DNA from 2 places in the Fictibacillus marinisediminis genome. Region 2 is predicted to be linked to the other one. Evidence: riboswitches for the same ligand, from Rfam matches in the RefSeq annotation. Region 2 holds a riboswitch; the other holds the start of a gene.

Region 1 (7,277 bases), 310 kb from region 2:
CCCGCAATATCATAAATATTCTCCGTTCAGGGGTTATGATTTTTTAAAAGAGGCAGTTGCTGAACATTACAAGAAAGAATTCGGCGTAGAAGTTGATCCTAAAAAAGAAGTAGCTGTCTTATTCGGAGGTAAAGCAGGTTTAGTAGAGATTTCACAATGTTTTTTGAACAAAGGTGACCTAGCCTTGGTCCCTGACCCTGGATATCCCGATTACTGGTCAGGACTTGCCATGGCGGAAGCTGAGATGAGCATGATGCCTCTTAAAGAGGAAAATGATTTCCTGCCTGATTACGCTGAAATCTCACAAGAGGATGCAGAACGGGCAAAACTCATGTTCTTGAACTATCCGAATAATCCAACGGCGGGTGTAGCGACAGTGCCGTTCTTTAAAGATACAGTAAGCTTTGCCGAAAAGCATAATATTTTAGTCGTCCATGATTTTGCCTATGGAGCCATCGGATTTGAAAACGAGAAACCGGTCAGCTATCTGCAGGTTCCTGGTGCGAAAGAACAGGGTGTCGAAATCTATACGATGAGCAAGACGTATAACATGGCTGGCTGGAGAGTAGGCTTTGCCATCGGGAACGAGTGTGTGATTGAAAGCATTAATCTTCTTCAGGACCACTTCTATGTCAGCCTTTTCCCAGCTGTACAGGAAGCTGCAGCTAAAGCACTCCTGGGGCCGCAGGAGTGCGTGGAAAATCTGGTCTCCATGTATGAAAAACGGCGTGATGTGTTTATTTCAGGATTGAGGGAGATCGGCTGGGATGTGACTGCCCCTAAAGGATCCTTCTTCTGTTGGCTCCCTGTTCCCTCAGGGTTCACCTCTGAAAGTTTTGCAGATTATCTCCTGGAGCATGCACATGTCGTTGTTGCACCAGGCATCGGTTTTGGCAAAGAAGGAGACGGTTATGTTAGAGCAGGGCTATTAACGGATGAGAACAGGCTGAAGGAAGCCGTTGTTCGGATTGCCCAGCTGAAATTATTTTGATAGTGTTGTACATTTAAGAGATTGACAGATTTTTTGTAACCTGTCATAATCACAAGTAATTCTAACATTCGAATAATTTTATTTATTCTCTTATCAAGAGCAGGTGGAGGGACTAGCCCTATGAAGCCCGGCAACCGGCTTATCCTTTAGGATAAAAACGGTGCTAATTCTTGCAGCGGCAGCTGACAGATAAGAGGGAGCGGTATCTTTTTGTTTATTATGCCTCTTCCCTCGGGAAGAGGTTTTTTATTGGAATAAATCTATGCTTTCGGAGGGATTTCAGCATGTCGACAATAACTGCAACCTATCTGGTTCATGATCCAAAAGGCAACTTTGAGAAAAAAGCTGAAGGAATTGCACTCGGACTGACGGTCGGTTCATGGACGGACTTGCCGGATCTTCAGAAAGAACAGCTGCGAAACCATAAAGGCCACGTAGTGGAAATCAATGAATTGCCCGAAGATACGAGGGTAAATCAATACTTTGGCTCGTCCAGAAAACAGGCTCTTCTTAAAATCGCGTATCCTGCCGCTAACTTCACACCGGACTTGCCGGCGATCTTGACGACTGTTTTCGGTAAACTATCGTTGGATGGAGAAGTAAAGCTGATCAATCTTGATTTTTCCCCTGAATTGGCTTCGGCTTTTCCTGGACCTTCTTTTGGAATTGATGGAATTCGCAATCAGCTGGGGGTTTTTGAAAGGCCTCTTCTAATGAGTATTTTTAAAGGTGTGATCGGCAGGGATCTTCAATATTTCAAGAATCAGCTGAAGGAACAAGCGCTGGGCGGAGTGGATCTCGTAAAAGATGATGAAATCCTGTTTGATAATCCGCTGACACCATTTGAAGAACGAATAACAGCTGCTAAAGAAGTATTAACGGCAACTGAACAAGAGACCGGACATAAGACACTGTATGCGGTGAATTTGACAGGGCGAACCTATGATCTGAAAGATAAAGCAAAAAAAGCGGCAGAGCTAGGGGCAAGCGCATTACTCTTTAACGTTTTCGCCTATGGGCTTGACGTCTTGCAAAGTTTAGCAGAAGATCCAGACATTAGCCTTCCGATCATGGCACATCCTGCCGTATCAGGCGCGATTACACCATCGGAATTTTATGGTATCTCCAACCGTCTGCTTCTTGGTAAACTGCTCCGCCTTGCAGGAGCGGATCTCGTATTGTTCCCGTCACCATATGGCAGTGTCGCTCTTCGAAAAGAAGATGCAATCGGCATTGCAGGCGAACTGACTGAGAAGGATGCAAACTGGAAAGGGGCATTCCCGGTACCATCAGCAGGAATCCATCCTGGTTTAACACCGCTCTTGCTTCAGGATTTTGGCATTGAAAGCATTATTAATGCTGGTGGGGGTGTTCACGGCCATCCAGGAGGAGCTGTGGACGGCGGCAGAGCTTTCCGCGATGCAATCGATGGATTGATGCTAAACAAATCTCTTGAACAGATCAGCCAGGAAAGTAAACCTTTAAAGGAAGCGCTTGAGTTGTGGGGCGGATTGGTAAAAGCATGAGCAAAACGAAAATTATCTTTTGTGACTTTGACGGTACGATTACCGAAAAAGATAATATTATCGATATCATGAAGAATTTTGCTCCGAACGGCTGGGAACTCATTAAAGATCAAATTCTAAATCAGGAGATCTCTATCCGGGAAGGTGTAGAGAAACTCTTTTCCCTTATTCCATCCGACAGGAAGAATGAGATTGTGAGCTATGTCCTCTCAACAGCAAAAATTCGAGAAGGATTTAATGAATTTGCAGCTTATACAAAAGAACACAATATCCCACTGTTTATCGTCAGCGGTGGAATTGATTTTTTCGTTTATCCAATGCTTGATGGAATAATTAATCAAAATAAGATTTATTGCAACGGGAGTAATTTTCAGGGAGAGACGATACAGATTCTTTGGCCGCATTCCTGCGATTCCTCCTGCAGCAATGATTGTGGATGCTGTAAACCTACTATACTGAGAGGCTACGATTCTTCCCGTTATGAAAAAATTGTGATCGGTGATTCCATTACAGACCTGCAGGCCGCCAAGATTGCGGATAAAGTGTTTGCCAGAGATTTCCTGATCGAGAAATGCGAAGAACTCAGCATTGCATACGATCCTTTCTCTACTTTTTATGAGATTGTACAGTATCTTGAAGAAAAGGGAGTGAGAGTTTGAGTACGCTTGATGCGCTATGGACAGAACTGGCGGACATTAAGGATGAATTGGCACAAAGGGACTGGTTTCCAGGAACAAGCGGAAACCTGTCCATTAAGGTAAGTGATCAACCGCTTACCTTCTTGGTTACCGCAAGCGGAAAGGATAAGCGAAGAAGGACGACTGAGGATTTTCTATTGGTGGATTCAGAGGGAAATGCGGTTGATCCAACGCATCTCCGCGCTTCAGCTGAAACCGGTCTTCATTCAAAAGTATACCAGCTGACCGATGCGGGCTGCTGTCTCCATGTGCATACTGTGGACAATAATGTGATTTCAGAATTGTATGCAGGAGAGGGGCAGGTTACTTTCAAAGGGCAGGAACTGATCAAGGCCTTTAACATCTGGGAGGAAGAGGGGTCCATCACGGTTCCCATTATTGAGAACTATGCGGATCTTAAGATATTGGCCGAAAGCTTCGGAAAGGCAATCGGTCCTGATACAAGAGCTGTCCTTATTCGAAACCACGGAATCACCGTTTGGGGCAAATCGGGATTTGAGGCGAAAAGGCACTTGGAAGCAATTGAGTTTCTATTTTCCTATCATATTAAAATGAAATCATTAATGCAGTTTCATGGTGGACAACCATCACTTATATAAAACGAGCATAGGGGGATGCCATATGGCGCAATTACGTTTTCATGATAACAATGAAAGGTATGAAGAACTTAAGAAGGTTAGTGATTATCTTGAAAGCCAGGGAGTAATCTACGAAAATTGGGATATTGAAAAACTTCCTGCACACCTGAAAGAAAACTATTCTTTAAGTGATGAAGAGAAAGCAGAAATCATTCAGGTCTTTAGAAAAGAAATTGATGAACTGTCAGAAAGAAGAGGATACGTGACAGAAGATATAATTGCCCTGTCACCGGATACTCCAAATCTTGATGAGCTGCTTAAAAACTTTTTGGCAGAGCATCACCATTCCGATGATGAAGTACGATTTATTGTGAGCGGACACGGTATTTTTGCGATTGAAGGGCCAGAGGGACGATTTTTTGACGTTGAGCTGGAGCCAGGAGATCTCATTTCTGTACCTGAAAACTATCGCCATTACTTTACACTCATGGATGACCGCAAAGTTGTGGCCGTCCGAATCTTTAAATCAAAGGAAGGCTGGGTGCCCATCTACGATAAACAGGAAACAGCTGTTAAATAATCAGGCTACACACTTGACTGCAGCAAAGGGAGCTTCCTTTGCTGCAGTTTTTTTAATGGCTGGTTTGCAAGCTTTTCAATCTTGAATAATTACACACTCATACCGGTGAACCATTCTCACTTACCTGCATAAAGTAAGTATTGGGCGCTTATGGAAGGATGAATCAGCATCCGAATGGAAAGGGTGATGACGGTGTGCGGGATTACTGGATGGATAGACTGGAAGCGCGACGTTTCACAGGAAAATAAAACATTGATTAAAATGGCAGCTACATTATCGAAGCGCGGGCCGGACGCTTTGAACGTATGGAGCCGCACTCATGCAGGCTTCGGCCATGCAAGGCTGGCGGTTGTGGATCTTGAAGGCGGCGCACAGCCGATGACGAGGGGGGAAGAGAACGCCCCTTGCACACTTTGTTATAATGGTGAGCTTTATAACACCGAGGATTTAAGAAAAGAACTGTTGAAAAAAGGGTACCAGTTTGAAGGTCATTCTGATACCGAAGTGCTTCTCATTTCCTATATTGAATGGGGAGAAAGCTGTATTGATCACTTTAATGGGATCTTTGCTTTTGCGATCTGGGATTCCCAAAAAGAAAAATTGTTTCTAGCACGAGACCGTCTTGGTGTCAAACCGCTGTTTTACTCTATAGCGGGAGGACGTCTTTTGTTCGGTTCGGAATTAAAAGCGATCCTGGCTCATCCTGATGTAAAAGCCGAACTGGAGAGGGAAGGTCTTCAGGAAGTTTTCGGGCTGGGGCCATCAAGGACTCCGGGACATGGTGTGTTTAAAGGAGTCAGTGAACTTAGGCCCGGCCATGGTTTAACGTTTGATAGAAACGGTCAAAGGCTTTGGCGGTATTGGAACGTGAAGAGCGAGTGTCATCCTCATTCGCTGGAGGAAACCGTATCCAATGTGAGAGAGCTGGTGGTGGATGCTGTTCAACGGCAGCTTGTTGCCGATGTGCCGGTTTCCACCTTTTATCGGGAGGCCTTGACTCAAGTGTGATATCCGCAATTGCGGCAGAGCATTTTAAATCAGAGAATAGAGGGCGGCTCCACACGTTCAGCATCGATTATGTGGATAATGACAAGTATTTTAAAGCGAGTGATTTCCAGCCGAACGCCGACGGTCCATTTATTCAAAAGATGGTGGAAGCCACAGGCTCCGTCCATCACAATTGTGTCATTGACACAGAGCTGCTGGTCAATCACCTTCGGGAATCAGTAGCAGTAAGGGATCTTCCGGGAATGGCTGATGTTGATTCCTCATTGCTTTGGTTCTGCAGACTGATTAAAGATCATTCCACGGTTGCACTTTCCGGTGAGTGTGCCGATGAAATTTTTGGCGGTTATCCATGGTTTCATAAACCAAAAGTTATGAACAGGCCCCTTTTTCCATGGATGAGTTCAACGGCTGAGCGGGAAGATCTGCTGCATGATCATTGGAAGAATAAGCTAAATCTATCTTCCTATGTGAAACAGCGGTTCCATGAATCACTCGCGGAAATGCCAAGGCTTGATGGAGAAACGGGAGTGGAGGCGAAACGCAGGGAGATTTTTTACTTAAACATGATCTGGTTTATGACAACATTACTCGATCGTAAGGACCGAATGAGCATGGGGGCAAGTCTGGAGGTCAGGGTACCGTTTGCTGACCACCGGATCGTTGAATACGCCTGGAACATACCGTGGGAGATGAAGATGCTGGAAGGGCGGGAAAAGGGCCTTCTCAGAAAAGCACTTACCGGAATCCTGCCGGATGAAGTTCTTCATAGAAAGAAAAGCCCTTATCCGAAAACACATAATCCAAACTATACGCAAAGTGTGAAAGAGTGGCTTCAGTCGATCATCGATAACAGCAGTTCACCTATACTGGAATTGATAAAAAAAGAAAAAGTTCAGGCGATTATTGATACAAACGGTGAAGCATTTAAAGTTCCTTGGTTCGGCCAGCTAATGACTGGGCCGCAGCTCATGGCCCATCTGTCTCAAATCGATACTTGGCTGAACGACTATAACATTAATATTATCGATTGAAAAAAACCGCGGAATTTACTTCCGCGGTTTTCTATGTGTGAGCTGCACCTGGCTGAATATCCAATACGTTCTTCCTCTCCCAGATTCTTGACCTCCAGCGCCAAAGCATAAGAAGTCCGCGCAGCCACTCATCTACGATAAAGGCGATCCATATGCCAAGCAGTCCCATCTCCATCGTTATTCCTAAAAAATAAGCAAGCGGGACACTGATTCCACACATCGATATGACTCCCATCAGGACAGGGAATTTAGCGTCTCCGGCCGCCCGAAGTGACGAGATGACCACAAGATTAAACGATCGGCCAGGCTCTAAGATAACTGTGACATAAAGCAGCGCTGCCCCTGCGGCTATAATGGCATGATCATGTGTGAAAATGGAGAGAAGATTTTTTGCCGATAAGGCAACGATCAAGGCCATGAAAAAGGAAATAGCCATTGCATATTTCAAACTTCGCAAACAGGTTGAATAGGCTTTGTCATTTTCTCTTGATCCGATCAAACGGCCGACAATGATTTGGGTACCTTCTCCAATTGATACTGAAAAAAGAAAAATAAACATCATGATATTAAGCGCGTATACTTTTGTTGTGAGTGCATCCGTTCCAAGAAGGGTAATAAAATACGTGATCGCAATCTGTGAAGTGCTGTAGGCGAGATGCTCTCCTGCAGCGGGCAGCCCGATTTTCAGCAAGTCTTTTAAATACTGAATTGGAAGAGTTAATAACGATTTAAAAGGCAGTTGTCCAGGTACTCTTTTATTCAGAAGATAGAGAATGACAACCAATCCGATAAATCGGCTGACCGTTGTTGAAATGGCTACCCCTTGAACACCTAGAACAGGAAATCCAAATGGTCCGAAAATAAC
Region 2 (7,277 bases):
TTATCGCTCACCTCCTACGATAAATAAGTATTGTTGAGGAAATATGAAGAAAAATTTAACATTTTATAAACTTAAAAAAGGATGGCATTCACCATCCCTTACACGATATTAATTGCCCGTGCCGCCAATACAACGAGCGCAACAAGTGAGATCACCGATTGTGTCATCATCAGGAGTTTCGCCCGCCTGGAAAATACAGCCGTATCCGCCGGACTGAAAGCAACACTTGTGTTAAAGGCTACAAATAAGTAATCCAGGAAATTAGGCTTCCACCCTTCCCACTCTGGCAGTGAGGACATCATCTGAGGAAAACCAAATTCAGGCTTCCCTGGATTTTTTGAATTTCTCCGGATTGGCCCCCCTCTGTCGATCTCCCAATACCAGATCGCAAAAATCAGCACGTTCGCTGCCCACAATAGACCAGCACTTTGAAATAATTCACTGGCACTCGGCATGCCAAAAAATAAAGAATACACCAAGTCCACCATGCTGCTCATCAAGGCAAAAGTAAGAACTAAAACCCGAAGAATCGCAAATTTCCTCGACCATAGATCATGTTCAGAACTAACTGCGTAAAGTAAAGGAATATAAAGGATAAAAGCAATGACAAAGACCGGCCAGTTCGGGCCGATTGTCACCATATTGGACAAAAGTTTAAATAAGATTCCGATGATGACGATCGCAACATCAGACGGCCAGCGGTAATCTTTTTTCGTACTCATTTTCAATTTCATAAAACCGCCAACTTAAAAAGGGTAGTCAATGGATGAAGGCATGCTCGTCCTCATACACCGCTACCTTATGATATGTCATTAAAAATGGATTGGTGACCTTATCTTTCCAGGGGAATTAAAGATTGATGCTATTCAAACAGTTGAATTTTCGGGTCTCTGCTATTTATGGCGAGTACCGTCTGCAGCTGACCTCTATGGTGATAGACATGTCCGAGAATTTCCAGCATCCATTCGTATCTTGAATAGGACACTCCCCACCACGAGGTTGTCACAACAGACCAATCTTCATTCGTAAAACACGCCGTCTTCTCTTTTAAAAAAGCAAAATGATCAAGAAGCATCTCCTTTATTTCCAAAAGGGTCTGGGGGTGGTGCTTTTCATAGAACTCCTCCATCTCCTGCTGAGTGGCCCCATTCAAGATCATAAAGTCCGCTTTATAGATCACGGCTAGATGGGCGAACAGTTCCCGTAATGTTCTTTTCTCCGCTCCCAGCGAAAGTTCCAGGTCGCTTTCTTCCATGATTTCTAAAATTTTCAGAATGTAATGGTTGGCTATCTCCAGCTGGTGAAAAATTGGTTTTATTATATTCATGAGGACTCCTTTCTAAGTAAACAAAAAAACCCTCATATAAGGGTTTCATAGTGAAAATTAAACGCCAGTGCGACGGTGCTGGTTGTTGGCCTTTTTCGTCTGCTGGCTTTTCATTTGTTTGGTTGATTTAACCGGGTTTGTAGAAAGCTTTCCGTTAGCCTGCTGCTGCTTTTTTTCAGCCAGCTTTTGCTTGATCGCTTCCTGATAGCTCAGCTTTTTAGGCTGCCCGTTATTTTCAGATGACATATTTCGTACCTCCTTATGCCGTATAGATCATACTGTAATGATATCTTCTTCCACATGTTTTGTCTGCATTTTTTTACAAATAGGGCAACTTAATTGGAGAACATGGCCCAATTTCGCTATGATAGATGGCAGGAACAAGGAAAGGAACGCTGCACATGGTGGATTTTGAATTGGATACAGTGGATTGCAAGAGGTTCGCTTTTTCTTGAAGATCTCCGACACAAACACCCATAAATATATTTATACAATGGCCCTGTTGGAAAAAAAGGAATTGACATTATTTTGAATACCTGCCATAATACGAAGTAATTTGATATGAGTACACTCTTATTAAGAGCAGGTGGAGGGAATTAGCCCTATGAAGCCCGGCAACCATTCATGCTGAATCATCAGTATGGAAACGGTGCTAAATCTAACAGCGAAAGCTGAGAGATGAGAGGTCAACGGATTTATTCGGAAGCCCTCTGTCTCTTTTGAGATAGAGGGCTTTTGGTTTAAATCCATGCTCTCAAGACAGTGTAGCACTATCAAAAAATGAAAATGGGGGTTGGGGAATCAATGAAATTAAAAAAATGGGGATTATTATTACTGGGAGTATTGATCGCGGCAGCATTATCGGCATGCGGATCATCAAGCACGAGCGGCGATGGGAAAAGGATAGAAAAATTAACTGTCGGTGCCTCTAATGTACCGCACGCTGTCATTCTAAAAGAAGCGGTTCCTTTGCTGAAGAAAAAAGGAATTGACCTGAAGATCGTTAAATTCCAAGATTATGTTCTGCCAAACAAAGCGCTGGCCAATAAAGAGATCGATGCTAACTACTTCCAGCACATTCCTTACCTGGAGCAGCAACTGAAAGAAAATCCAAACTATAAATTCGAAAACGCTGGAGCCATTCATATTGAACCAATGGGCGTTTACTCTAAAAAATACAAATCACTAAAAGATTTGCCGAACGGTGCAAAAGTGATTCTAAGCAATTCAGTAGCTGAGCATGGCCGAATTCTTTCTATCTTTGAAAAAGCAGGATTGATCAAGCTTAAATCAGGCGTCGGGTACAAAGCACAGCTGAAAGACATTGTTGAAAATCCAAAGAAACTTAAATTTAGGGCTGACATCGAGCCAGCTCTTCTTACAAAGGCCTATCAGTACAATGAAGGAGATGCTATCGTCATCAACACGAACTATGCCATCGATGCTGGACTTAATCCAAAGAAAGATTCCATCGCACTAGAAGGGCCTGATTCTCCATTTGCCAACATCATCACTGTCCGCCAAGGCGATAAAGACAAGAAAGCCATTAAAACCCTGGTTGAAGTGCTTCATTCTAAAAAGATCCAATCGTTTATTGAAAAAGAATACAAAGGCGCCGTCCTCCCTGTATCAAATTAAGATGAAATAAGTGCCTGGAGAATTATCTCCAGGCTCTTTTTTGGTATGGGGCGGAATGATGTGTTTGGCATGTAAAATGCTTGATCTGGCACGTAAAGCGAAAAAAGCGGACAGTAAACTCTTAAAAGCGGCACGTAAACTCAGCAAAGTGGACAGTAAACCATATAAACCCGCATGTAAACTCAAAAATCACTATTCAAACACATTACCTGCACACTAAAAACACAGCAAGCTCCTCAAAAATAATGAAGCTTCCCCTCATCTACGAGAAAGCTTCTTTTTCATCAAATAATTGCCACTTATTTTCTTGGATCCTGCACTTCTTTTTAGCTTTTGACGGTTCCTCTCAGACTGTAGGAGATGGAACGATTGGATATGATCCTTTCTTTTACACCATCCGGAAGATATAGATATGGCTCTGCTTCCTTATAATCCATCCATGCGACTTCCTCGATTTCATCCGGACATAGGGTCCCAATCTTTCCACCGGTTATTTTGCCAAGGAACGTAAAGAAGATCACATGATGCCCATTTTCTTCAAAAAAGGCCTCGGATATTCCAAATACGTTCTCTACTTCTACTTCCAGGCCCGTCTCTTCTCTCACTTCACGGACAGCAGCCTGTTCAAGGGTTTCCCCTTCCTCCACTGCACCCCCGGGAAGCGTATAATAGGAACCTTTATCCCCTCTGTTCTTCACCATAAAGATGTTATCCGATCGTTCGTCCCACAATAAAACATAAACCACATCTACACGTTTCATTTGCTCATCTCCTCTAACTGTTTTGATAGCTTCTCATTACTTATGCAGGCCAACTGTTCAACCTCGTTGAGAATCCTTGTCCTTCCTTTTTCACTCAAAGTCCATTTTTCAGGGACAATTTCTCGATTATCCTCCAGAGGCAAAACATCTAAAACTTTATCATCACTTGCGTACAAAGAAGATAGAAGGTAAAAACGGCGACAGAAGAAAGACTTTCCGGCCAACAGAACGTTTTGATGAGGAGTAGAATTTAAGAATTCAAAAGCAGAGTGAATGACACTCTCTACTCCTTTGTCTTCATTCCGGTTTGGTATGGCTATCAGTCGATGCTCACTAATTCCCGCTTTTGATAAAAGAGGAGCATAGTAATTATATTCATTTTGTTTCAAGAACGAGTTATAAACCCCAGGAATCAGGATCAGCTCTGCTCCTTTCTCTTCATAAAAGGAGAGCAGCTGTTCATTTAATTCTGGAAAATGTCCGGGATGATATAAAATGACATCGGTCTGGTCGAATAAGTGAAGCTGCCTCATGAAAACAAGATCTTCCATACAGCGTAGTGCTGCGTTGTTCATCGTAAAATCCCCTTCTTTTGAATGTTTTCTTTATCCTTTCTTTAAGGGATGCAAAACCCTTCTTTTCTAAAAGGCATCCCCCGAAATAATGTTATAATATGGAAAATTAACAGGTGGAGGAAATAAGCGAATGCTTTTGAAATCTCTCGGTGTAGCTGCAATCGGAGTAATCATTGTATTTGTGGGATGGATGATTAAAAGGATGCCACGACCAAGTAAAAAATTAAAAGAACTTCCAACACGGGAAGTTCTTTCTTACATGCCATTATGCTGCAGAAGATCAAATCGGTTGCCATATAGATCTTCAAAAACGACTTCAATGCCCCAAGGAACTTCCTTCGGTTCGCCTAGAAAGCTCACCCCTTTTTTCTTCTTTTCTTCATAATCACGTAAACAATCATCCGTTTGAATGACTAAGAAGGCATGATTGGAGGCCTGGCTGCCGATTCTTTCAGCTTTATCCGGCGTATCACCCTTCACAAAAACGATGGCGGTCTCTGATTCCTTTGAAGGAGCTACTGTAACCCATCTGTGTCCATTGCCAAATGCTACATTAGTTAATAGTTCAAATCCCAACTGATTCGTATAAAAAGCAACCGCCTCATCAAAATCTTTAACAAGGATGGTGATATGTCCAATTTTTTTCTTCATCGTTCACACCTCAGATTCATTTTGGAGTATTTCATGTTAAAAGGCTTCGTATTCTCTGATGATTAATTCATCTCCGACCCGCTGATCGTTAAGAGGTTCCTTGTCCGATCCCAAATCCGTTGTCCCTCTAGTATGACGGAACAAACTGGAAATTGCATTCAAATACTTAAATTTTTTCCGTAAATATGGTATAATGGATTTAAGAAAATAATCGTACGACTTGGAGGAGCCTGTCACCAAGGGATATTTATGCCCTTGGTGACAGGCTCTTTTTTTGTTTTCAAAAAAAAATGAAAGGTGGTTGTTCACATGTTAATACTGCAAATCGCCATTATTTTAATTGCTTCCAAAATAGCGGGAAGCCTGAGTGTAAGATTAGGACAGCCTTCAGTTCTTGGAAAACTTATCATTGGGATTGTTCTTGGACCTTCGGTATTGGGATTAGTGAACGAGACAGAGACGTTAAATGAATTTAGCCAAATCGGTGTGATTTTCTTAATGTTTATTGCCGGGTTGGAAACGGATCTGGATGAGTTTAAAAGGACAGGTAAAGCATCCACGTTTGTGGGCTTCGGAGGTATCATTGTTCCCCTTGTTTTAGGATATTTAGCAGGTATGGCATTACACCTATCCGTATTGGAAGCTGTATTTTTAGGGCTCGTTCTTTCTGCAACAAGCGTAAGTATTTCTGTTCAGGCACTCAAGGAGATGAACCAATTAAAAACACCTGAAGGAACAACAATCTTAGGTGCCGCTGTGATTGATGATGTAGTCGTTATCATCGCTTTGGCATTCTTAATGAGTTTTGCTGGCGGAGATGTCAATTTAACAACGGTTATTCTTAAGAAACTTTTATTCTTCGCAGGAGCTATTCTTACAGGATGGAAGGTCGTCCCTTACTTTTTAAACAAGTTTTCTTCATTAAAAGTCACAGAAACGGTGATTTCATCCGCTCTGATTATTTGTTTCGTTTTTGCCTATTTCGCAGAATATACAGGAGTTGCAGCGATCATTGGTGCGTACATCGCCGGAGTAGCGGTTAGCGTGACCAACTTCAAACAAGAGGTTTTTGAAAAAGTTGAAACGATCGGATATTCTCTCTTTGTTCCTATTTTCTTTACCTCCATCGGAATTACAGCAGAGTTTTCAGGGATTACGGAAAATATAGGTCTTATCATAACCCTTAGTTTAATCGCGGTCCTAACCAAATTAATCGGAGCTTCAATAGGAGCAAAAGCGGCCGGATTCAGCTGGAACAGCTCACTCGGAATTGGTTCCGCCATGGTCTCTCGTGGCGAAGTAGCGTTGATCATTTCCGCTATTGGTCTAGAATCAAAGCTATTGAGCCAAGACATGTTTGCTGTCATTGTTGTCGTCGTTCTTGTGACAACTATTGTTACACCACCTATGATGAAAATCTTTTTCAAATCAAAAATTAAAAAGGGCGTCAATACTGTATAACAAGAAAAAGTGGACTGCCCGCAGTCCACTTTTTTTATTGCCCCAATATCTGATACAGCTCACCAAGCTTCTGTATTTCATAAGTCGGAACCATATCCGTATGGTTGGTTTTCTTTTTGGGATTAAACCAGCAGGTATCGAGCCCGGCCAGCAGTCCGCCTTTCATATCCGCATTTAAGGAATCACCGATGATCAATCCTTGGTCTAGAGAAAAATCGGGGATTCGTGCAAAAACATAATCAAAGTACTCTTTCATTGGCTTTTGATACCCCGTGTCCTCGGAAACAAAAATACCTTTGAACAGTGGATGCAGTCCCGAACTTCTCAACCGTTTGTCTTGTGTTTTGGAAACACCGTTTGTCACAATATATAGATCAAAACGATCTTGCAGCACTGTGATCAATTCCAATGCTCCTTCGATCAGCTGGTTCCCTTCACTTAAAAATCGACGGTAGGTTTCTTCAAGCAAAAGCCCATCCGCCTCATGGCCGTACTCTTTTAATAAAAGAGAAAAACGGGTGTTGAGAACCTCTGCCCTTTCGATTTCCCCTTCTTCAAAAGCTTGCCAAAGCCCCTGGTTTATTTTCTTATAAAGGGTCTCCAGTTCTGAGGTAAATGTAATCAGCTGCTCTTCACACAACATGCGAAGGGCTGTGCTCTCTGCCGCACCGAAGTCCAACAGCGTATCATCAACATCAAATAACAGTGTTTTGTAAGTTTTCATGAGGCTTTCTGCGATTGCTGAGTCTCTTGCTCACCGCTGAATTTAAAAACAATGATGCCTCCGATGATGATCAGCACTCCAATCAGCTCTTTAAAGGTAAAAGGCACCGGTTTCAAGCCTAAGGCGCCCACCGAGTCCAA

What was found. A riboswitch is a leader RNA that binds a small molecule or an ion and turns the genes downstream of it on or off. The one in region 2 is predicted to bind S-adenosylmethionine.
Region 1: linked by a shared signal. The riboswitch ahead of mtnW (2,3-diketo-5-methylthiopentyl-1-phosphate enolase) and the one ahead of LCY76_RS07210 (MetQ/NlpA family ABC transporter substrate-binding protein) in region 2 are both predicted to bind S-adenosylmethionine.

What each region holds. Positions count from the first base shown of each region.
Region 1 covers NZ_JAIWJX010000002.1:1,609,478-1,616,754, forward strand. Annotated here, with positions in the region: gene LCY76_RS08745 (pyridoxal phosphate-dependent aminotransferase) at 1-991, shown strand, start outside; SAM riboswitch class I at 1,079-1,187, shown strand; gene mtnW (2,3-diketo-5-methylthiopentyl-1-phosphate enolase) at 1,276-2,517, shown strand; gene LCY76_RS08755 (2-hydroxy-3-keto-5-methylthiopentenyl-1-phosphate phosphatase) at 2,514-3,176, shown strand; gene LCY76_RS08760 (methylthioribulose 1-phosphate dehydratase) at 3,173-3,814, shown strand; gene LCY76_RS08765 (1,2-dihydroxy-3-keto-5-methylthiopentene dioxygenase) at 3,837-4,373, shown strand; partial or broken gene asnB (asparagine synthase (glutamine-hydrolyzing)) at 4,548-6,412, shown strand; gene LCY76_RS08775 (MATE family efflux transporter) at 6,444-7,277, opposite strand, start outside.
Region 2 covers NZ_JAIWJX010000002.1:1,303,516-1,310,792, reverse strand. Annotated here, with positions in the region: gene LCY76_RS07225 (DUF1345 domain-containing protein) at 99-734, opposite strand; gene LCY76_RS07220 (DinB family protein) at 863-1,327, opposite strand; gene LCY76_RS07215 (hypothetical protein) at 1,385-1,573, opposite strand; SAM riboswitch class I at 1,898-2,012, shown strand; gene LCY76_RS07210 (MetQ/NlpA family ABC transporter substrate-binding protein) at 2,132-2,965, shown strand; gene LCY76_RS07205 (NUDIX hydrolase) at 3,292-3,726, opposite strand; gene LCY76_RS07200 (hypothetical protein) at 3,723-4,301, opposite strand; gene LCY76_RS07195 (VOC family protein) at 4,557-4,952, opposite strand; gene LCY76_RS07190 (cation:proton antiporter) at 5,262-6,413, shown strand; gene LCY76_RS07185 (YjjG family noncanonical pyrimidine nucleotidase) at 6,448-7,137, opposite strand; gene LCY76_RS07180 (DMT family transporter) at 7,134-7,277, opposite strand, start outside.